Regions from separate parts of the Bacillus sp. GW821-FHT11D08 genome, predicted to be linked through region 1. Evidence: riboswitches for the same ligand, from Rfam matches in the RefSeq annotation. Region 1 holds a riboswitch; each other region holds the start of a gene.
What was found. A riboswitch is a leader RNA that binds a small molecule or an ion and turns the genes downstream of it on or off. The one in region 1 is predicted to bind S-adenosylmethionine.
Positions count from the first base shown of each region.

Region 1 (8,167 bases):
GGCTTTCGATAACATCGAAAGCCTTTTGGATTAAACAAAAATGACTTCTTTCGGCTGATGATTCAGCTCTTCCGGCACCAGTCTTTTTTCAACATTGATGCTGTGCCAGATCATGAAGATCAGCACGGTCCAGATTTTGCGGCTGTTGTCCGCTCTGTCGGCACAATGATCTTCCAGAAGCTGAAGGACATAATCCTTTTCAATATAAGCATCTGTTTCACTTTCACGAATGATGTTGCGAACCCATTCGTTCATTTCATTTTTCAGCCAGTGGCGGATCGGCACAGGGAAGCCGAGTTTTTTGCGGTTAAGCACATGATCAGGCACTACCCCTTCAGCAGCTTTGCGCAGAAGGTATTTCGTCGTGCCGTTTTTCGTTTTCAGTTCATCCGGAATTTTAGAAGCCACGTCAAACACGACTTTATCAAGGAACGGCACGCGCAGTTCCAATGAGTTGGCCATCGTCATTTTGTCAGCCTTTAACAGGATGTCGCCGCGCATCCACGTATGGATGTCAACATACTGCATTTTATTAATGTCGCTGTATGAACGGCTTTCCGTAAAGTACGGCTTCGTGACATCACGGTATGAAAGCTCTGGATTGTAATGTTTGAGCAGCTGTTTTTTCACGGGCTCTTCAAAAATCTTCGCATTACCGATATAACGCTCCTCAAGCGGTGTGCAGCCGCGGACTAAGAGGCTTTTCCCTCTCATTCCTTCAGGCATGACGGACGCCACATGAAGAAGCATTTTTTTCAGACCGGACGGAATGCGTTCAAACGGTTTAAGCGAAAGCGGTTCGCGGTAAATATTGTACCCGCCGAACAGCTCGTCCGCGCCTTCCCCGGATAACGCGACCGTTACATGTTTTTTCGCTTCTTTCGCGACAAAGTACAAAGGAATCGCCGCCGGATCTGCAAGCGGGTCATCAAAGTGCCAGACGATTTTCGGAAGCTCGTTCATATACTCCTCAGGAGAAATGACTTTGCTGATGTTTTCAATTCCGAGCGCGGCAGCCGTTTCCTTCGCTACGTCAACCTCACTGAAGCCCTGCTGCTCAAAACCGACGGAAAATGTTTTAAGGCTCGGGTGAAATTCTTTCGCAACTGAGACGATAAAAGAAGAGTCAATACCGCCGGATAGAAACGAACCGACAGGCACGTCACTTCTCATGTGGACTTTGACAGAGTCAAAGATTGCGTCTCTGACTTCTTTCACCAATTTATCTTCATCAGACTGAACAGGCTTGAAGTTCGCTTTGAAATATGTTTTAAACGCGATGTCGCCTTCCGGACGGATCGTAAACTGGCTGCCCGGCTCGACTTTTTTCACTTCAGCGTCAAGCGTGCTCGGTTCAGGAACGAATTGGAAAGACATATATTGCTGTAAAGAAGCTGTATCAAGATCAATGCCGTTTTGAGCGGCCATTAAACTTTTTCTTTCAGATGCAAAATATACTTTGTCCCCGATGGTTGTGTAATACAGCGGTTTAATGCCGAACGGGTCTCTCGCGCCGTACATGACGCGGTCAGCTTTGTTCCAGATTAAAAACGCAAACATTCCGCGAAGCTTTGAAGCAGCTTCTTCTTTATAATGACGGTATGTCGCAAGGAGCACTTCGGTATCGGAATCTGTATTGAAAGTGTAGCCTTTCGCTTCAAGCTCTTCTCTCAATTCAATGTAGTTATAGATTTCGCCGTTAAAAATGATCCAATATTTTTCGTCTTCATATGATAAAGGCTGTCCGCCGTTTTCTACGTCAATAATACTGAGCCGTCTGAAGCCGAATCCGACGTGCTCGTCATGATAATACCCATCGCTGTCAGGACCGCGGTGAACGATCATTTGGTTCATTTGTTTGATTAGCTCTTCTTGATCTGCGGTTTGAGTTAATGGATGCTTATTAAAAACACCGACAAATCCACACATAGTATAGCCTCCATAAGTGTAATTTTCTAATTGGACCCCCTTTTTATAGACGCTTTGTTACGCCATTGGTTTCACGCTATGTAAAAAATAAGCATGGCAGCATCTACAAAAAGGGAAAGCCGCTTAAGTAAGCGGCTATAAAATTATTCTCCTAGTGCTTCTTTGCGAAGCGCATCCGCCTTGTCAGTACGCTCCCAAGGAAGATCCACATCATGACGTCCGAAGTGGCCGTAAGCAGCTGTCTGCTTATAGATCGGGCGGCGCAAATCAAGCATTTTAATAATGCCGGCAGGTCTCAGGTCGAAGTTATTCCGTACGACTTCGATCAGTTTTTCTTCAGAAGCTTTTCCTGTATCAAATGTATTGATGGAAATAGAAACAGGCTGTGCCACGCCGATTGCGTATGCAAGCTGCACTTCACAAGAATCAGCAAGACCTGCTGCCACGATGTTTTTCGCTACGTATCTCGCAGCGTATGCCGCAGAACGGTCTACCTTCGTCGCATCCTTACCGGAGAATGCGCCGCCGCCGTGGCGTGCATATCCGCCGTATGTGTCAACGATGATTTTACGGCCGGTCAGACCCGCATCACCTTGAGGTCCGCCGATTACGAAACGTCCCGTAGGATTGATGAAGTATTTTGTCTCTTCATCGATCAGTTCCTCAGGCACGACAGGATTAATGACATGCTCTTTCAGATTGCGCTGAATCTGCTCAAGCGTAATTTCCGGGTGGTGCTGAGTTGAAATGACGATCGCGTCGATGCGGACCGGCTTGTTGTTTTCATCATATTCAACGGTAACTTGCGTTTTGCCGTCAGGGCGAAGGTACGGAAGAATGTCTTCTTTGCGGACTTCGCTCAAACGGCGGGCTAATTTATGCGCCAAAGAGATCGGAAGCGGCATAAGCTCTTTCGTTTCGTTACACGCATAACCGAACATCAGGCCTTGGTCTCCCGCTCCGATTGCTTCGATTTCAGCATCGCTCATTGTGCCTTCACGCGCTTCAAGAGCCTGATCGACACCCATTGCGATATCCGCAGACTGTTCATCAATTGATGTTAAAACAGCGCAAGTCTCCGCATCAAATCCATATTTGGCGCGTGTGTAGCCGATTTCTTTAATCGTTTCACGGACTGTTTTCGGAATGTCAACGTATGTTGATGTAGTAATCTCTCCGCTTACCAGCACAAGTCCTGTCGTTACAGATGTTTCGCAGGCCACGCGCGCGTTCGGGTCATTTTTTAAAATCTCATCTAAGATACTGTCAGAAATTTGGTCACAGATTTTGTCCGGATGACCCTCAGTAACAGATTCAGATGTAAATAGTCGACGGTTTTTACTCATTCACTTTTCCTCCTGAAAAAAGATCTTTTGCAAGACCTTTTCATATGATACGGAACTCGCTCCCTCTTAATACAATGTCATACTATATCAGAGAATGTTAATTGGCATATTTTATGAAATAAAAAAACCTTTTCCACTCGAGGAAAGGGTTTGGTCTGTGTGCCTTTCACTCTTATCGCTCAAGGAAAATATTAAACCTTGCATCAGGTTAGCACCTTGGTTTCCCACAGTGTTTTCACCTGCTTTTTTACAGAGAAACCGGTTGCTGGGCTTCATCGGGCCTGTCCCTCCGCCAGCTCGGGATAAGAGTATCCGCTCAATGAAATATCTTATCGTAAAAGGGCGGAAAGTGTCAATATGAATTAAAGCGATTACGCGCCTTTATTTCGGGAAGCAATGGAAAAACACAAACAAAAAACCGCAAATAGTATAGACTATTTTCAGATATATGTTATACTAATTCCACATTCAGCGAAATACAAATAAACCGGCAAAGGAAGGTTTTTATGAAATTAGTTGATTTAACCGCAGATCTTCAAGCATTACTTGCAAGTCCGAATGTGCATCATAATTTATCGGCTCCAAAACTTACCGAAAAAGTGATCAGCCGAAATGAAGGAACGCTGACATCAACGGGCGCCGTACGCGCCACCACCGGCGCATATACAGGCCGGTCACCTAAAGATAAATTTATCGTCCGTGAACAAAGCACAGAAAATCAAATTGATTGGGGCGCGGTGAATCAGCCCATTTCTGAAGAGGCGTTTGAAAAGCTGTACGCCAAAGTCGTCAGCTACTTAAAACAGCGGGATGAACTGTTTGTGTTTGAAGGATTCGCGGGAGCGGATGAAAAATACAGACTCCCGATTACGGTCGTAAATGAATTTGCGTGGCACAATTTATTCGCGCGCCAGCTGTTTATCAGACCGGAGACGGATGAAAGAGACACGCAAGCGCAGCCTTTCACCATTCTCTCAGCTCCGCATTTTAAAGCAGATCCGGAGACGGACGGCACGCATTCGGAAACATTTATCATTGTCTCTTTCGAAAAGCGCGTCATTTTAATCGGCGGCACCGAATACGCCGGAGAAATGAAAAAATCAATATTCTCCATTATGAACTTCCTGCTTCCGCAGCAGGATATACTGCCGATGCACTGCTCAGCCAATGTCGGTGAAAAAGGCGATGTCGCCCTGTTTTTCGGCCTTTCCGGCACAGGGAAAACGACGCTTTCAGCCGATGCGGACCGCAAACTGATCGGCGATGACGAGCACGGCTGGTCAGATTCCGGCGTTTTCAACATTGAAGGCGGATGTTACGCTAAATGTATCAATCTGAGCGAGGAAAAAGAACCGCAGATTTTTCGTGCGATCCGCTTCGGGTCTGTTCTTGAGAATGTCGTGCTTGATGAAAAAACGGGTGAAGCGGATTACGACAATTCCTTCTACACGGAAAACACAAGAGCCGCATATCCGATTGAGATGATCGGCAATATCGTGCAGCCGAGCATTGCCGGCCATCCGCAGGCGATCGTCTTTTTAACGGCGGACGCATTCGGCGTGCTTCCTCCGATCAGCAAACTGACGAAGGAACAGGCGATGTATCACTTCTTAAGCGGGTACACCAGTAAACTCGCGGGAACCGAGCGCGGCGTGACATCTCCGCAAACGACTTTCTCGACGTGCTTCGGTTCACCGTTCCTTCCGCTTCCGGCGCATGTATATGCCGAAATGCTCGGGCATAAAATCGACGAACACGGCGTTCAAGTCTTCCTGGTCAACACAGGCTGGACCGGCGGAGGGTACGGAGTCGGAGAACGGATGAAACTTTCGTATACAAGAGCGATGGTCAAGGCCGCTATTGAAGGCAGACTGAACCAGACTGACATGACGGCAGACAGCATTTTCGGCCTGCGCAGTCCCGTTCATGTTCCGGGCGTTCCGGATGAAGTTCTTCAGCCTGAAAACACATGGAGCGATAAACAAGCATACAACGAAAAAGCGCTGTTTTTGGCCAATGAGTTTAAAGAAAACTTTAAAAAGTTTTCCCATGCGGACTCGATTGCCAAAGCCGGCGGACCTCTCGTGTAATCAAAAAAGCCAAGGGCGTTTATGCCCTCGGCTTTTGTTTTTTCAGTTTGTCGAATGGAGCGACGTGAGTCTGTATGTAATGCTTGTCCGGCCGTTCGCCCATTCGAGCTTTTGGACCTCGCCGGTGCCGGATTTCTCGCCGGTTTTCGTTTTGCGCACGTCCATCGGAATATCAAGAGGATAGACGCGGTAGCCCTCTTTCTCCAATAAAAAGATATTTTCCTCTATCCGTTTTTCATTGCCTTTTGTCACAATCATGGTATTAAATTCAACAGGCATTCCCAAAATGAAAATCCCCTTTCATTCTCTTATTCTTTATTATCATATCATAAATCAGGCATCTTACCGTGTCTTCATCCATTCCGCCAGCCGCCGGACAATGCGTCTGTTTTCCTGCGGCGGAAAATAATGCGTAAAACCGCTGTAATACCAAGTTTCCACCGGTTTCCCCGCCTCTTTCAGCTTGTCCTCGATCATTCGGGCGTGTTCGATCGAAACATTCTCATCATTCTCTCCATGGATGAGCAGCACAGGGGCCTGAATGCGGTCTGCTTTTTCAAACGGCGAACGCCATCTGTATTCATCCGGCACCTTTTTCGGCGTGCCTCCGATCACCCGCTTCATCATCCGCCGCATATCCTTCCGCTCTTCATAAGTAAGCACCATATCGCTCACACCGCCCCATGATACGAGCGAAGCCGCTTGATGCCCCATTTCAATCGCGGTCAAAAGCCCCATGATTCCGCCCCGGGAAAATCCGAAAATATGCACCCGCCCTTCTCTGACGTTCGGATGCTCCCGAAGCAGGCGGAAAGCGGAAAACGCGTCCTCTCTGTCCTCTCCCGCAAAATCTTCATTTCCCTCGCCGCCCTGGTTGCCTCTGTAATAGGGCGCAAACACGACAAAGCCTTGGGAAGCGAATTGAACGATTCTTCCGGGGCGTACCATGCCGACATTTTTCATGCCGCCGCGCAAATATAAAAAACCGTCATATGTTCCCGGCGCCGCAGGCTCGGCAAGAAGCCCCTTTACCTTCAGCCCTTCTGACTCATAGCATACCTCAAAGAGGCGGATATGCGGACTCGGAGACGGGAACCTTTTCTTTTCTGCCAGCAAAACAATGGCCTCCTTATATCATCAGTTTTTTTATTCTTTCCCAACCTGAATATGGGCACTCACACATTTTTTATACCCATCATACGATATGTAAAGCAGAAAAGGTTATTTTAACGCTTAAAACAAGGAGGTTACACCGTGAACAAATGGCTCAAAACGGGCTGCGTTTTTGTCATATGCGCCTTTTTCCTGCTCATTCTTCCGGCTTGCAGACAGGAAGAAAGTCTGACAAAGGTAAAGGTGGCGGAAGTCACACACTCCATCTTCTATACGCCTCTGTATGTCGCTGAAGCAAAAGGTTTCTTTAAAAAAGAAGGGCTCCAAGTGTCACTTCAAACAACATGGGGCGGAGACAAAACAATGACATCGCTTTTGTCAAACGGGTCTGATATCGCGCTGGTCGGTTCTGAAACATCCATTTACGTGGAGGCGCAGGGAGCAAAAGATCCGGTCATCAACTTCGCGCAGCTGACGCAGACGGACGGCACATTTCTCGTGTCACGGAAGGATGAGAAATCATTCAAATGGAGCGATTTAAAAGGAAAAACATTTCTCGGCCAGCGAAAAGGCGGCATGCCCCAAATGGCCGGTGAGTACGTCCTGAAAAAGAATCACATAGAGCCGAAAAAAGACATTAACCTCGTTCAAAACATTGATTTCGCCAATATTTCCAACGCATTCGCATCCGGAACGGGTGATTATGTGCAGCTGTTTGAACCGACGGCATCCCAATTTGAAAAAGAAGGCATCGGCCATATCGTCGCATCCTTCGGAGAAGCTTCCGGCCAAATGCCATACACAACCTTTATGGCAAAAGAAAGTTATTTGAAAACCAATGAAAAGACGGCGGAAAAATTCACCCGCGCCATCTATCGCGCCCAGCAATGGGTGGAAAGCCATCCGGCCAAAGACATCGCAAAAACGATTCAGAAGGAATTTGCCGATACCGATCCGGCCATTATCGAAACATCAATAGAGCGATATAAAAAACAAAAGTCATTCTCTGCAGACCCAGTTCTGCAAAAGGATGAATGGGAACAGCTTCAATCTATTATGGATGAGGCCGGAGAGCTTCCGAAACACATTCCGTACAGCAAACTCGTCAACACAAAAATCGCCAAAAAAGTCACCTCAGAACAATAGGAGGAACATGAATGTCTTTTTTACATGTGGATCATGTAACACATACTTATTTCTCGCTGAAAGAAAAGACAACCGCCGTGAAAGATATACATTTTCAGATTGAAAAAGGGGATTTCATCTCCTTTCTCGGACCGAGCGGATGCGGAAAAACAACACTCCTGTCCATTCTGGCCGGTCTTATCACCCCTGCGCAAGGCCGGGTGCTGATTGAAGGAAGCGTGCCGAACCATAAAGAACACCAAATCGGTTATATGCTTCAGCAGGATTATTTATTTCCTTGGAAATCAATTGAGGAAAACGTGCTGCTCGGTTTACACATTTCAAAAACATTAACAGAAGAAAAAAGAGCTGAAGTTCTCAGCCTTCTGCCTAAGCTCGGATTAATCGGCGTTGAAAAGAAATACCCGAAAGAGCTGTCAGGCGGGATGCGGCAGCGGGCGGCACTTGCCAGAACTCTTGCACCGGACCCGGGACTGCTGCTCCTTGATGAACCGTTTTCCGCGCTGGACTTTCAAACGAAGCTTTCTTTGGAAAACCTTGTCT
Region 1 is NZ_JBXARS010000003.1:521,389-529,555, forward strand. Features, by position in the region: gene asnB (asparagine synthase (glutamine-hydrolyzing)) at 31-1,929, opposite strand; gene metK (methionine adenosyltransferase) at 2,073-3,275, opposite strand; SAM riboswitch class I at 3,445-3,584, opposite strand; gene pckA (phosphoenolpyruvate carboxykinase (ATP)) at 3,782-5,365, shown strand; gene AC1RRX_RS09525 (DUF2584 domain-containing protein) at 5,408-5,650, opposite strand; gene AC1RRX_RS09530 (alpha/beta hydrolase family protein) at 5,708-6,481, opposite strand; gene AC1RRX_RS09535 (ABC transporter substrate-binding protein) at 6,620-7,624, shown strand; gene AC1RRX_RS09540 (ABC transporter ATP-binding protein) at 7,636-8,167, shown strand, end outside.

Region 2 (6,648 bases), on a different contig from region 1:
AAAGCATCTGACGGCGGCGTTATCGTAGCTGTTCAATACACAGTTAAAAATGTTTCAAACAAGCCGTTAAGCTCTTTCTCCATTCCAAGAGCGAAATTAGTAGATTCTAAAGGAACATCCTATGATTCAGATATTGATGCTTCTTCAAGCTATGCAACAGAAACAAAAGTAGACAACAGTAAAATTTTAAGTGACTTGAACCCGAACATTAAAGTTACGGACGTAAAAGCTTTTGAAGTTGATAAAAACGCATACTCTAAAGGCACTTGGAAATTAAAGTTCAGCAACGATGTTGAAGTGAAAATTAAATAATGACCGTAATAAAAGAGACCTTCACCATTTGAAGGTCTCTTTCTTTTTATACCTTTTGGTACCCGTTCACATTGGAGGACTGCCACTTCCAAGAGTCGGCGCACATGTCTTCAAGCCCGCGCTTTGCTTCCCAGCCTAATTCAGCCTTCGCTTTTGCCGGGTCTGCGAAGCATGCGGCGATGTCTCCCGGGCGCCGGTCGGCAAAACGGTACGGCACTTCTTTTCCTGATACTTTTTCAAACGCCTTGACCATCTCAAGAACGCTGTAGCCTTTTCCCGTGCCGAGATTATAGGCATCCGCGCCTGTTGTGTTCAGCACCTTCTCAAGCGCTCTGACGTGGCCCTCGGCAAGGTCAACGACATGGATGTAATCCCGCACGCCGGTGCCGTCCTTTGTCGGATAATCATTGCCGAACACCTGCAATTGCTCAAGCTTGCCGACAGCGACTTGTGCGACGTACGGCATTAAATTATTCGGGATGCCGTTCGGGTCTTCTCCGATCCGCCCGCTCGGGTGCGCGCCGAACGGATTAAAGTAGCGGAGCAGCGCAATGCTCCATTCAGAGTCCGCTTTATGCAGATCGCGTAAAATCTGTTCCAGCATCAGCTTTGTCTGCCCGTAAGGATTGGTCGCGCTTAATGGAAAATCCTCAGTGATCGGCGTTGTTTCCGGAACGCCGTAAACCGTCGCTGAAGAACTGAAGACGATTTTTTTCACACCGTGTGCCTGCATGGCTTCACATAAAATAAACGTTCCCGTCAGATTATTATGATAATAACGGAGCGGAACAGCCACAGACTCACCGACGGCTTTTAATCCCGCAAAATGAATGACGGCTTCAATCTCATTTTCAGCAAACACCCGGTGAACGGCATCACGGTCAAGGAGATCCGCCTCATAAAACACAAGCCCTTTTCCGGTAATGTCTTTCACACGCTCCAATGCTTCCGGTGAACTATTTGACAGATTATCCAGAACCACGATGTCATAGCCGCCGTTTAACAGCTCGACACATGTGTGGCTTCCGATATAACCCGCTCCGCCTGTCACTAAAATCGCCATGAAGAAAGCCTCCTCTATTGAATGAATTGACCATATTATATCGGTTTTTTCTTCCTCAATCATCCATTTCCAAAAAGTTTAATCGTTTAGTCATCGTTTCTTCATAATTTATTTTCATTCGTGTAAAACACAGAGCCCTCGATTCAAACGGGTTGTGAAATAGAAATCCCTCCCCCGCGCATGGTAAGATAAGACAAAGGAGATGACGGTATGAAAAATGAAATCATTGAACGCTTTACCTCTTATGTAAAAGTCGATACACAGTCTGACGAAAACAATGAAAACTGCCCTTCAACCCCCGGCCAGCTGACATTGGCCAACATGCTGGCAGATGAATTAAAGTCGATCGGCATGACAGAAATCACAGTCGATGACAATGGGTACGTCATGGCGACTCTGCCGGCGAATACGGATAAAGACGTGCCGACTGTCGGTTTTCTGGCTCACGTGGACACCGCGACCGATTTTACCGGAAAAAATGTGAATCCTCAGATTATTGAGAGCTACGACGGACATGATATCGTTTTAAATGACAAACTCAATGTCGTCCTGTCGCCTGAGCAATTCCCGGAGCTCTCCCGCTATAAAGGCCAGACGCTGATCACAACAGACGGCACGACGCTGCTCGGAGCCGACAACAAAGCGGGAATTGCCGAAATCATGACGGCAATGGCGTACTTGATCAAACATCCGGACATCAAACACGGAACGATCCGGGTCGCGTTCACGCCCGATGAAGAAATCGGCAGAGGCCCTCACAAATTCGATGTCGGCCGCTTCAACGCCGCATTCGCCTACACGATAGACGGAGGCCCACTCGGCGAACTGCAATATGAAAGCTTTAACGCAGCAGCCGCAAAGCTTACTTGTTACGGAAAAAGCGTCCACCCGGGAACGGCGAAAAACAAAATGGTCAACGCTTCAAAAATCGCGATGGAATTTCATCACGCGCTGCCGAAAGAAGAAGCGCCGGAATATACGGAAGGGTATGAAGGCTTCTATCATTTACTTTCCATGAACGGAGACGTTTCTGAAGCCGCCCTGTCGTACATCATCAGAGACTTTGACAGAGACCGCTTTGCAGAACGAAAAGAATATATGCAGAAAACCGCCGATGCGCTGGCGGCCAAATACGGCAAGGAAAGCATCAAGCTTGAACTGCGTGATCAATATTACAACATGAGAGAAAAAATCGAACCGGTCAAAGAGATAGTCGATGTCGCCTATCAAGCCATGAAAAACCTCGACATCGAACCGATTATCGAACCGATCCGGGGCGGAACCGACGGATCACAGCTCTCTTACATGGGGCTGCCGACACCGAACATTTTTACGGGCGGCCAAAACTTCCACGGAAAATATGAATACATTTCCGTCGATCATATGGAAAAGGCGGTAAACGTCATTGTTGAAATCGCCAGGCTCTTTGAAGAGCGCGCTTAAAACCAAAGCCCCCTGCTTTGGTTTTTTTCTTTCACATGAAACCTTTCCTTCTTTCTTTCCGTATATAAGGTATGAAATGGAAAGAAGGAGTGAAGACTATGGCAAGAGGGACTGTAGCGAAAGAATTGAAAAAAACCTTAAAAGACCCGCGTATTCTGGAGACGAAATCAAACCCTTTTAAAAAACTGCGGAAAATGTTCAAACGATTTTTTTAAGATAACATCTCGTTTTCTTTAAAAAAATAAAGAAAGCGCTGTCATCCTGCAGTCATCTGTTAGAAGCAGTTATTTTGCATATTATAAGATTTTTTAGGGTACTGAATAACACAAGGCAAACGAAAACACTGAAGTAGTTAATTTGATGCTTACAAAAAATAGTAAAAAAGTTATATAAACGATCATCATTCATCAGCCGATACAATCTATAGAACCACAACAAGAGCAAAACTTCTTCAACCCATAGTCATTTTTACGGAAAATGACGTTATTTTTTAAAAAAGTGACAATTGTTTGAATACTTTTCGTTTGTTTTTTCGTACAATAATAATACCAAAACTTTTTTTGGGAGGTATGTAAAATGATGCTACTTATTTTTGCTGCTTTGACAGGGTATCTTGTTTTCTCTTTCAGTAAGGACAACCGCCGGAAAACGCCAAAGACAAGCCCGCTGGTGACAGCTGCCGACACGAATAACATCATTGATTTAAATGCGATCCGTCAAAAACGCCGGATGCCGCTATCATAAAAACGACAGCTGCCGCAAAATCGGCAGCCTTTTTTTATGCACCCGGCCGATATGAAACCAACCGCCTCCTTTTTTCGTACAACATAAAAAAGGAGTTTTTTTATGTACCATTTTTACATCAAAGAGCGAATGTTGACGTTTAAGAATCGTTTTCAAGTGTTTCTTGAAAGCGGAAAAGAAGTCTACAATGTTGAAGGAAAGCTGTTTTCATTCGGTGATGAACTGAAGCTGACTGATTTGGACGGCCGCACGCTCGCCAGCGTCAATCAGAAACTGATGTCGTTCGTTCCCCGTTACGAGATTTCCGTCAGCGGCAAACCCGTCTGCCAAGTCATCAAGAAAGTCACGCTTTTCAAACCGAAATTTGAAATTTCCGGACTCGGCTGGGATCTTACCGGCGATGTGTGGGGCCGGAATTTTCAAGTGACAGACGGAAAATCAAACCGGATGACTGTCACCAAATCATGGATGAGCTGGGGCGATTCCTATCATTTGCAGATTGAAAAGGAAGAGGATATCGTTCTTTGTCTCGCGATCGCCATTGTGATAGATATGATTCTATTTGAGGGTGACAAATAAAAATATTTATCGAAATATATTGACAATATGAGAAAACATACTAAGATTAATAGTATTACAGTTTATTCTGAAAAATAGCATATTTCCTTATCAAGAGAGGTGGAGGGACTGGCCCTATGATACCCGGCAACCGCTGTTCAGCAGAATGGTGCTAAATCCTGAAGATAAGGTTGAGATTTGCGGACGCAAGCTCTTCCCTATCCGAGGGAAGAGTTTTTTTATATTTCATCAGGAAAGAAGGAATCGTTCATGTCACAGCAAAACACAGAACAACCATTGCATACGCTTCTAAGAAAAAACCCGCCGTTTCGCGCGGATCAAGTCGGAAGCCTGCTGCGGCCGGCGGCTGTGAAGCAAGCCCGCCTGCAAAGAGCGGCGGGTGAGATTTCGGCAGAACAGCTGCGCGAAATCGAAAACAAAGAAATCATCCGCAGTGTGAAAAAGCAGAAAGAAACCGGCCTCAATGTCGTGACTGACGGCGAATTCCGCCGTGCCTGGTGGCATTTTGATTTTCTCGAAAATTTAGACGGCGTCGAAGCGTTTACGCCTGAAAGCGGCATTCAGTTTCACAACGTACAGACGAAAGCGCGCGGCATTAAAGTAACGGGAGACATTGATTTTTCTCAGCATCCGATGCTCGAAGATTATAAATTCCTGCACAGCATTGCCGGCGATGCTGTTCCGAAAATGACCATCCCAAGTCCGAATATGCTGTTTTTCCGCGGAAAATTGGAAAAAGCGTCCTACCAGAATGATTACAAACAATTTCAGCACGATGTGTCAAAAGCGTATAAAAAAGCGATTCAAGCTTTCTATGACGCCGGGTGCCGCTACCTTCAGCTCGATGACACCGCATGGGCCGTTTTCTTATCAGAAGCGGGGCTTCGTCAGATTGAAGCTTTCGGCACGACGCCGGATGAGCTGCGCAAGCTGTTTGCCGCTTCCATTAATGACGCCATCAAGGACCGCCCTGACGATCTGAAGGTTACGATGCATATCTGCCGCGGCAACTTCCAATCCACATGGACGGCTGAAGGCGGCTATGATGCAGCGGCTGAAACGATTTTTGACGGGCTTGACCTTGACGGATTGTTCCTGGAATATGATGATTCCCGCTCCGGCGGCTTCAAACCGCTCCGTTATGTCAAACGCTCTGATCTTCAGCTTGTGCTTGGATTGATTACGTCGAAACATGGCGAACTTGAAGACAAGGACGCGATTAAACGCCGGATTGAAGAAGCTTCACAATATGTCAGCCTGGATCAGCTTTGCCTCAGCCCGCAATGCGGATTCGCCTCCACTGAGGAAGGAAACCTGATCACAGAAGAACAGCAATGGGCAAAACTGCGCCATGTCGTCAACATTGCCGGTGAAGTCTGGAAATAAAAAAAGACACGCGATCAGCGTGTCTTTTCCGTTTTACAGCGGATCGGTTCCGATTAAAATATCGATATCTATCGTGACAGCAGCCTCTTTCCGGCTGATAAACCGCCGGATGCTGTCATCAGTACATTTCCATGTTAAGGGCGTCATTTTCACAAGCCGCTCGAGGTCAGGCTGCGCTAAAGTCTTTGTGTAACACAGCCGTTTGCGCTCAAAGGTTTGAAAGCCCGCTTGGAATCGTCCGGCCGCAGAATCGGCGGTGTCATTCAGCCGAGGACTGTCTCCGAAGAAGAATTCCCTTACTTCCTTCAAATAATCACGCCGCGGCACCGCTTTAATGACTGTGCCGCCCTTTCGTAAAAGCCTGCTGCATTCCTTGTAATTCCAAGGTGATAAAACAGACATCACGACATCAAAACAGCTGTCGGCAAACGGCGCATCCGCCACATCAGCGACGGCAAAAACCATATGATTCCCGAAGGCCTTTGCGGCATGCATCACACCTTCTTTCGAGAGATCAATGCCGATTCCCGTCACGGAAAAAGCAGGCTGAAGCCATTTGCATACGGCGGCTAAATGAGACCCTTCTCCGCACCCCGCATCCAATATCGCCGCTGATGTTTGCGGAGATTGAATATGGGTGATGATGGCGGCAATCTCCTTTTGAACCGGCGCAAAAAATTCCCGGCTGTCAAAAAGCTCGCGTCTCGCTTCGAACAGCTGCCTGTCATAGCGGGTTTTGACCGATTTATTGAGGAAATTCACATATCCTTGTTTTGATATATCAAATGTATGCCCCTGTCCGCAAATCAAGCTTCGGTATTGTGAGACCGCCATGGCCGACCGGCATAGCGGACACCTGAACACGGACTGGCATGATTGCAGTAATTCCGCGCGTTTTCTTTTTATAGACGTCAAAAAAACACCTCATTCATTCGTTATTCCGATGAAATGAAAAAGGCATAGACAAATAAACCTCGCCAAATTGGAAGGTTTAACCTATTCATCTATACCTCTCATTATCTGTAACGAATGAACTGGATGATCACGAAAATGACCCCTTTTCTGCCGTCTTTTGAAGGCTGTGCCCTCAGATCCATTTTATCAGCTGCATCCCGTCTTTA
Region 2 is NZ_JBXARS010000007.1:219,475-226,122, reverse strand. Features, by position in the region: gene AC1RRX_RS15315 (DUF4352 domain-containing protein) at 1-312, shown strand, start outside; gene galE (UDP-glucose 4-epimerase GalE) at 359-1,375, opposite strand; gene pepT (peptidase T) at 1,586-2,818, shown strand; gene AC1RRX_RS15300 (hypothetical protein) at 3,395-3,562, shown strand; gene AC1RRX_RS15295 (LURP-one-related/scramblase family protein) at 3,665-4,141, shown strand; SAM riboswitch class I at 4,226-4,312, shown strand; gene AC1RRX_RS15290 (5-methyltetrahydropteroyltriglutamate--homocysteine S-methyltransferase) at 4,391-5,527, shown strand; gene AC1RRX_RS15285 (methyltransferase domain-containing protein) at 5,561-6,442, opposite strand.
Region 2: another riboswitch for S-adenosylmethionine. It lies ahead of AC1RRX_RS15290 (5-methyltetrahydropteroyltriglutamate--homocysteine S-methyltransferase); the one in region 1 lies ahead of metK (methionine adenosyltransferase).

Region 3 (8,167 bases), on a different contig from region 1:
CCCCGTTTTGAATCTTCTCTTTCATATCCGAAACGATCATGGTCGCTTCTTCTTCTTCATCGTAAGGATAAAATATCACGGGATTGTGAACGCCGTCTTTGACGGCAGAAAGTGTTTTTTCATACCGTTTTTTATTTTTCTTTACGACGGCATGAGCGCTTGAGACGATCGGATGCGGCGATCGGTAATTTGCCGTTAAGTAAATGGTCTTTGCTCCCGGATAATCCTTTTGAAAATCAAGAATGAAAGACGGGCTGCTGCCGCGGAACGCATAAATGGATTGGTCGTCATCACCCACGCAGCACAGGTTATTCCCTGGGCTTGCGATCATTTGCATAATGTTGTACTGGACAGGATTGATATCTTGAAATTCATCAATCAAAATATGAGAAAATCTGTTTTGGTACTGCGCGAGAATATCAGGCCGGCTTTGAAACAGTTCATAACAGCCTTGGGCCATGTCATCAAAATCAAATTGCCGTTTTTCCCGCTTCTGCCGTTCGTAATGTTCGTAGAGCCTGTACACTTTTTTCTCCCAGTCGTCCGCAAGCGGAATGGTCTCATGGGGGAGATACGTGTTTTTCCAGCAGCCGATAAGCTGAAGCGCCTGGTCGACGGGAAACTCTTTTTCATCCAAATGTTCTTCATAGAGCGCCTTTTTCACATATTGCTCTTTTTGCCACTCCATTTTTAAAAGCTGGCTGCCGTTCCATTTTGAAGAATCATAGTGATAGAGTATTTTATAGAAAAAGCTGTGGAATGTTCCTGTCACGAGACGGGAGACTTTTCCGGCTGCCAGACCGTACTCATTTGCCATCCGCTCTTTCATTTCGGCGACGGCTTTTGTCGTAAAGGTCACAAGCAGCATATTCTCAGGTGAAATGCCGAGGTGTTCAATCATATGGGCGGCGCGTGCTGTCAGCACCCTTGTTTTTCCGCTTCCCGCTCCGGCAAGCACTAATAAAGGCCCGTCCGTTTCAGTAACTGCCTTCATCTGTTCACGGTTCAGGCCGATGCCGGGGAACAAAGATGTATCAGCCGCCTCGGATGTTGGTGAAAACGGTTCGGTCGCAGGCACTTTTTTCGGGCTTTTCCATTCTGAGACGATCGGTTTCGGATTCTCTGAAATCGCTTTTCCTTTCGGCAGGCGGAACATGCCGGCTTCCTTATACTCTTCTGTTTCTTTCTCCGCTAGTGGTTCCTTGGCCGCGCATGCTTTTTCACAGGCGGTGAAGTCTCCCTTTTGCCGGTGATAAAATGCCGGCTGCTCTAAAATCGAAAGCCGCATCAAGACGGGCTGGTCACAATGTGCGCAAAAAATATTCCCTTTTTGGGCTTCTTCAAAAAGGAATTGGTAATGTTCTCTTGAATATGTATGTAAATGTATCGTTCGGTTATTCAGTCGGGCGCATTTCAAAAAGGGGTCCTCCCATTAAAAGGTGTTCATCCATTTGATAGACAAAGAATATCATAACAAAAGAACCGCGTTTCAAAAAGTAAGATTAAGGGAAATAAAAAGCGAAGGGGAGGGGTACATATGATTTATGCAGGACGGATTCAAAACCAGCAGTATTCTCAATACGCAAACCGGGCAGCGGGTTATAAGCCTGATTACGCCGGCATTACGAAAGCGGCCGCCCTCGCCAATGACAGGGTGTACAGAGAGGTGGAGCGCCGCCAGGAAAACACCGCAGCCGCAGAAAAGAAAGTACATGAGGAAAAACGTAAGCGCTCTCTTTCCCGTCTGCCGCAAATCATGGGAAAAGGCCGGTTAATAAATCAATACGTGTGAAAAAGCCCGGATATATCCGGGTTTTTTTGAGTCGTATATATGAAAGATGCGGAAAGGAATGATTCAATTTGAGAAAGCTTTCATTATTAATTGCGGGGTTATTTCTTTTCGGCCTCTTTACTCCCGGAATGAAACCGGCAGACGCGGCGGAGGGCTCCGCAGCAAAAGGTGTCACTCTCACACAGCTGGCGCCGCATGTCTGGATGCATACAAGCATCGGTACGGCAGACGGAAGTCCCGTCCCTGCGAACGGATTGCTTCTTGAGACTTCCAAAGGAATCGTACTGATTGATACTCCGTGGAATGACAGTCTCACAGAGCAATTAATGACACAAATAAAAAAGCGGTTTCCCGGCAAAAGGATGACCGATGCCATTGTGACACACGCCCATGATGATCGTATCGGCGGTCTGAACACCCTGTACAAATACGGTGTAAAGGTGCACAGCACGAAGCTGACCGCCGACTTCGCCCGACAGCAGGGATATGACCGGCCGCTCGGAGATCTGAAAAACGTGACAAAGCTGCAGTTTGGCGATATGAAAATTGAAACGTTTTATCCGGGAAAAGGGCATACGGAAGACAATATGACCGTCTGGCTGCCTGAGGATAAGCTCTTATTCGGCGGTTGCTTAATCAAGGCTTTAGAAACAAAGGAAATCGTGCCTACTCCCGGCTTTTATCCGGATCAGTGGCCGCGCGCCGTCCGCAAAGTCATGAAAAGATATCAGGACATCAGCATTGTCGTTCCGGGGCATGGCAGTCCGGGGGATGACCGTCTGCTGCCGCATACGATAAGCCTTCTGAAAGAAACGTAATAAAGAAGACCGGCGCTCCCATTACGGAGTGCCGGCTTTTTTTATCTCTTCCTGATTTTCATAAAACTGAGGAAAGCAAGTGCAAGCGCCAAAACGGTATATCCCGCTATCGGCCAAATATGCTGATGAAAGGAAGAATAATCTCCGGTTATGACTTCCTGGGCCAGCTCGATCGAGTGAACAAACGGTAAGGCATAAGCGATATGTTTGAATGTGTCACCGAGCAGGCTCACCTCCATCCAAGCCCCGCCCAGAAATTGCACGAGTGTAATATAAATCGTTCCGATACCTGAAATTTGTTTGTCCGTAAACACAGCCCCTAAACATAAACCGAAGAAAACGGACATCATCGCAATCGGCAGCAAGACAGCGATACCTGCGAGAAGATTCATCCACTCGGCGGATAAACCGGCAGCCGCTGCTGCGATAAAACAAATGACGATCTGTAAAATGGCTAACGGCAGCATCGGCAGTGCATAACCGATGACATAATCGGCTGTTTTTAAAGGAGAAGCAAACAAACGGGTCAAAAGGGCGGTCTGTTTGTCTTTTGCGATCAGCAATGCAGAGAACATTGTAAGGAAAGCAAAACCGAAAACAATGAGTCCGGGTGCTAAGTGCTGAATTTTAAAGGTATCAAGCGGCGCATTTTTTTCAATCGCCGTAAACAGAAACAATAGAATAACAGGCAGTGCGATTCCAAGAATAATAGATAGGGGGTCACGAAAAATTTCTTTGCGGTTGCGAATGGCGAAATCAAGCATAAAGACCCGCCTCCCCGTCACAAATCGCTAAAAAGGCATCTTCAAATGTGGCTGAATGAGTTTGCTTTTTCAGAGCCTCCGCCGTACCCAGTGCTTTTAAAGTCCCATTTTCTAAAATGCAAATACGATCTGCCAGGGCTTCAGCCTCTTCTAAATAGTGTGTGGTTAAAATAATCGTCATGTCACCCTTTAATGCCTCAAGATTTTTCCACAACTCGCGGCGTGAACGGACGTCCAGCCCTAATGTCGGCTCATCTAAGAAATAAATATCCGGCTTGGTGATCATTCCCATTGCAATGCTGAGACGGCGCTGCATTCCTCCTGATAATGTTTTGGTTTTTGCTCTTTCTTTCTCTTTTAATTGAAACAATTCGAGCATCTCATCTGTTCTTTTTTTTGCTTCTTTTTTCGGAATTCCGTAGACTCCGGCTATAAACTCTAAGTTTTCCCGTACGGTTAGATGAGGAGCGATGGCTGTTTCCTGCGGGGACATATTCAATTTCGGTTTTATTTTATCCAAATCAGTCAAAATACTGTGTCCAAGCACTGATGCATCACCGTCATCCGGAGAAAGGAGTCCGCAAAGCATACTGATTAATGTCGTTTTTCCGGCTCCGTTCTCACCGAGTAAAGCGAAAAATTCCCCTTTCTCAACTGAGAACTCAAGACGGTCAACGGCGGCGGTTTCTTTATAATGTTTCGTTAATTGCTTCAGCTCAATCGCGTGCATTTACTCATCCTCGCTATCTGCGTCGATTTGCTTAGCGTTTAAAATATCTTTTGCAAACTCGAAAAAGAGTTCTTGTTTAACAAGTGCGATACCTTGCTGGTCATCCCCGAGCATAAGCAGTGAATCCCCCGGATTTATATCAAAAACATCTCTTGCTTCTTTAGGAATGACAATCTGTCCTTTTGTGCCCACTTTAACAGTCCCGAAAATGTGTTTTCCTTTTGGTGCCGTCATGTTTATCCCTCCGAAAAATGAATTGTATTTTTTGTATGAATTGTAATACTTCGTATACTAAACATACATTGATCTTCCATAAAATTCAATAAAATTCATGAAATAGTTTTATTTTCATAAAAAAGCACTCCTGCCATATAACAGGAGTGCTTTTGATTTTATCGTTTGTGTTCCTTTATCATTTCCAGATGGGGGATGCCCGCATCGAGAAATTCTTCGCCGGATGTGACGCGGTATCCTTGTTTTTCGTAAAACGGAACCGCCTGCGTCTGCGCATGTAAGATAAAGCTGTCGGCGCCTTTGGCTGCCGCCGCTTTTTCAAGCGCCTGCATAATGATGGCTCCGACGCCTAAAGAACGATGGCTTTTCATCACGCAGATGCGCTCTAATTTTCCATGCCCGTCTTTCAAGCGCCATCTGCCGGCTCCGACCGGCTGGCCGCCGTCATATATGACTATATGCTCTGACGTGTCTTCGAATTGATCAATCTCTTCTTCTTCCGGAACGTGCTGTTCTTTAACAAAGACCTCTTTTCTGACGAAAAAAGCGTCGTTCAGCTGTTTTTCAGTTTTTGCGATGATGGATTCCAAACAGTTATTCTCCTCCGCCTAATAAAAATGTTTCGTACACAGTCCATGAGCCGTTATCCAGCTGATAGAGCAAGTGAAAACGGTCGATGACTTCTTCGTGGGAAATGTCCAGCATTTTCAGCTGTCCGAGTACGTCGGAATGTTCATCTGACGACAGCTTCTGGCCGACCGTGACATGCGGAACGAAGCTGTATTCCGGCTCGCCGGATAATGCTCCTGAGTAGCATTTCTCACTCAGAGATTTTAATTCCTCCGTCGGCTCTGCTTTCATATATATCACATTATTCACAGGAGAAAACGAGCTGTATTTTGTGATTTTCAGAACGAGCGGATGCGATTCTTTCGCCGTCTGTCTCAGCTGTGATACGACCTGCTCGATTTCCTGTTCTGTCGCTTCAAACGGATCTCTTAGCGTCAGATGCGGCGGAATGAGCGCGTAGCTCGGGTCGTAGCGTTTCCGGTACGAATTTGCGAGATCCTGTAATTTTTTTGATGGAAATAAAACAATACCGTATTTCATGAAAGTTCCCTCCTTAAATGAATGGTTACAGCATTTTTTTCAGCGCCGGCGTGATGAGCGGCTGCCAGTAGGTCCATTTATGATCCCCGTCGAAGGTTTCATACGTGTATTCAGACTGTTTGCTTTCCAGCAGCTGTTTGAGCTCTTCGTTCGGCGCGGTGAAATCAAGAACCTGGCCGTCTGTCGTGTGAACGCCGGTTTCTTTTTCTCCGATTTGATGATAAACGGAAATCTGTTTGAGATCCTCCGACTGCCGGACGGCATCCAGCACGTGCCCGTCAACATACGGAGACTGCATGATGACGTTTCCAAACATGTTCGGATAGTCAATCGCCGTCATGAGCGAAACGGTTCCGCCGAGGGAATCCCCGATCATGGTGCGGCCGTATCCGACTTGATAAGTCGGGTATTCTTTGTCGATAAAAGGAACGAGCTCATTTGCGATGAATCGCTTATATGAGGCGAACTTAGACCCTTCTGGATGGTATGTGTTTCTTCGCTCCCGCACATTTTTATAAGGGACGCCGATAATGATGCAGCGGTCAATTTCCCCTTTTGACATAAGCTCTTCCGCCTGCCGCCCGATTCTCCCTAATCTGAAATAATCATGGCCGTCCTGAGCGATGACCGTATGATATTTATACAGGGGGGAGAAGGTGGCGGGCAGGTAGACCAAAACGGTCATTTCCTCTTCAAGCTCATGGGAGAAAAGTTTTTTCTCATGAATGATTCCGTTTTTTGATGCCACTTCGCATTCCTCCAGGCCGCTTCTTGTCTTGATGGTTTTTTCCTATTGTACCATGAATTATTAGAAATTTCTTTCTTCAGATGCACTTCTTGCGAGAGTTCAGATAAATAAAAAGTTATTGAAATTCATTTTATAGTGCGTTAATATAGAACAATCAGAAAATACAAAACAATATTCTTATCACGAGAGGTGGAGGGACTGGCCCTTTGAAACCTCAGCAACCGGTTTGCTTTGCCGCGGGAAGGCAAAGTGCCAAGGTGCTAAATCCAGCAAGCGATTCACATGCTTGGAAGATAAGAGGAAGAGAAAAGCTCCTTCTTCTTATGAAGAGGGGGCTTTTTTATTTTTGAAAAAGGATGGTGCTTACTGATGACGCAGCATGTTGATACAAAATTAGCCCAAATCGGAAATAGAAGCGAAGAAGCAACGGGAACGGTCAGTCCGCCGATTTATCTGTCCACCGCTTACCGCCATAGAGGAATAGGAGAATCTACAGGTTTTGACTACGTGCGCACGAAAAACCCGACACGCCAGCTCGTTGAAGACGCTATCGCCGTGTTGGAAAACGGTGCGAGAGGCTTTGCCTTCAGCTCGGGAATGGCAGCCATTCAAACGATTATGGCTTTATTTAAAAGCGGGGATGAATTGATTGTATCCTCCGATTTATACGGAGGCACGTACCGTTTGTTTGAAAACGAATGGAGAAAATACGGCTTAAGCTTTATTTACGATGATTTCAGCGATGAAGACTGTTTACGCTCCAAAATAACGGAAAACACGAAAGCGGTATTTGTTGAAACACCGACAAACCCGTTAATGCAGGAGGCGGACATTGAAAAAATCGCCCGGATTACGAAAGAAGCCGGCCTGCTTTTAATTGTGGATAATACGTTTTATACCCCGGTGCTCCAGCGCCCGCTTGAACTGGGAGCGGACATCGTCATTCACAGCGCCACAAAATATTTAGCGGGGCACAATGATCTCCTTGCCGGTCTTGCTGTCGTAAAGGATGAAGAGCTCGGCGAGATCATGTTTAATCACCAAAATGCGATCGGAGCCGTTCTCCCGCCGTTTGATTCGTGGCTTTTAATGAGAGGGATGAAAACACTCGGACTCAGAATGCGCCGTCATGAAGAAAACGCCCGTGAACTTGCGGAATTTTTAGAACAGGAAGAAGAAATCGCCGACGTGTTATATCCCGGAAAAGGCGGGATGCTGTCTTTCCGGCTGCAAAAAGAGGAATGGATCAATCCGTTTTTAAAGGCGCTGAAAACGATCTGTTTCGCAGAAAGTCTCGGCGGGGTGGAAAGCTTTATTACATACCCCGCGACACAGACGCACATGGACATTCCGGAAGACATCCGTATCGCAAACGGCGTCTGCAACCGTCTGCTGAGATTTTCAGTGGGCATTGAACATGCAGAGGATTTGAAGCGGGATGTAAAGCAGGCATTACAGCAAGTAAAAGAGGGGGCCGTGTCATATGAGTAATCACAATTGGACGCTGGAAACCCAGCTCGTGCACAATCCATTTAAAACAGACGGAGCCACCGGAGCCGTCAGCGTCCCGATCCAGCATGCTTCCACATTCCATCAGTCTTCATTTGAAGAATTCGGGACATATGACTACAGCCGCTCAGGCACACCGACAAGAGCAGCGCTTGAAGAAACGATCGCAGGTCTTGAAGGCGGAACGAGAGGTTTTGCTTTCAGCTCAGGAATGGCGGCGATTTCGACGGCGTTTCTGCTCTTATCCCAAGGCGACCATGTTCTCGTCACGGAGGATGTGTACGGCGGAACATTCCGCATGGTGACTGAGGTTCTGTCCCGTTTCGGAATCGAACACACCTTTGTCGATATGACGGACACAGAAGCGGTCGCCCGCGCCATCCGGCCGAACACGAAAGCCATTTATATGGAAACGCCGTCAAACCCGACGCTCGGCATCACGGATATTAAGGGCGTCGTCAA
Region 3 is NZ_JBXARS010000002.1:228,472-236,638, forward strand. Features, by position in the region: gene AC1RRX_RS04760 (ATP-dependent helicase) at 1-1,417, opposite strand, end outside; gene AC1RRX_RS04765 (hypothetical protein) at 1,538-1,792, shown strand; gene bla (subclass B1 metallo-beta-lactamase) at 1,861-2,610, shown strand; gene AC1RRX_RS04775 (ABC transporter permease) at 2,652-3,374, opposite strand; gene AC1RRX_RS04780 (ABC transporter ATP-binding protein) at 3,367-4,104, opposite strand; gene AC1RRX_RS04785 (AbrB/MazE/SpoVT family DNA-binding domain-containing protein) at 4,105-4,338, opposite strand; gene AC1RRX_RS04790 (GNAT family N-acetyltransferase) at 4,497-4,928, opposite strand; gene AC1RRX_RS04795 (YjcG family protein) at 4,933-5,448, opposite strand; gene AC1RRX_RS04800 (esterase family protein) at 5,474-6,196, opposite strand; SAM riboswitch class I at 6,371-6,496, shown strand; gene AC1RRX_RS04805 (methionine biosynthesis PLP-dependent protein) at 6,566-7,687, shown strand; gene metC (cystathionine beta-lyase) at 7,680-8,167, shown strand, end outside.
Region 3: another riboswitch for S-adenosylmethionine. It lies ahead of AC1RRX_RS04805 (methionine biosynthesis PLP-dependent protein); the one in region 1 lies ahead of metK (methionine adenosyltransferase).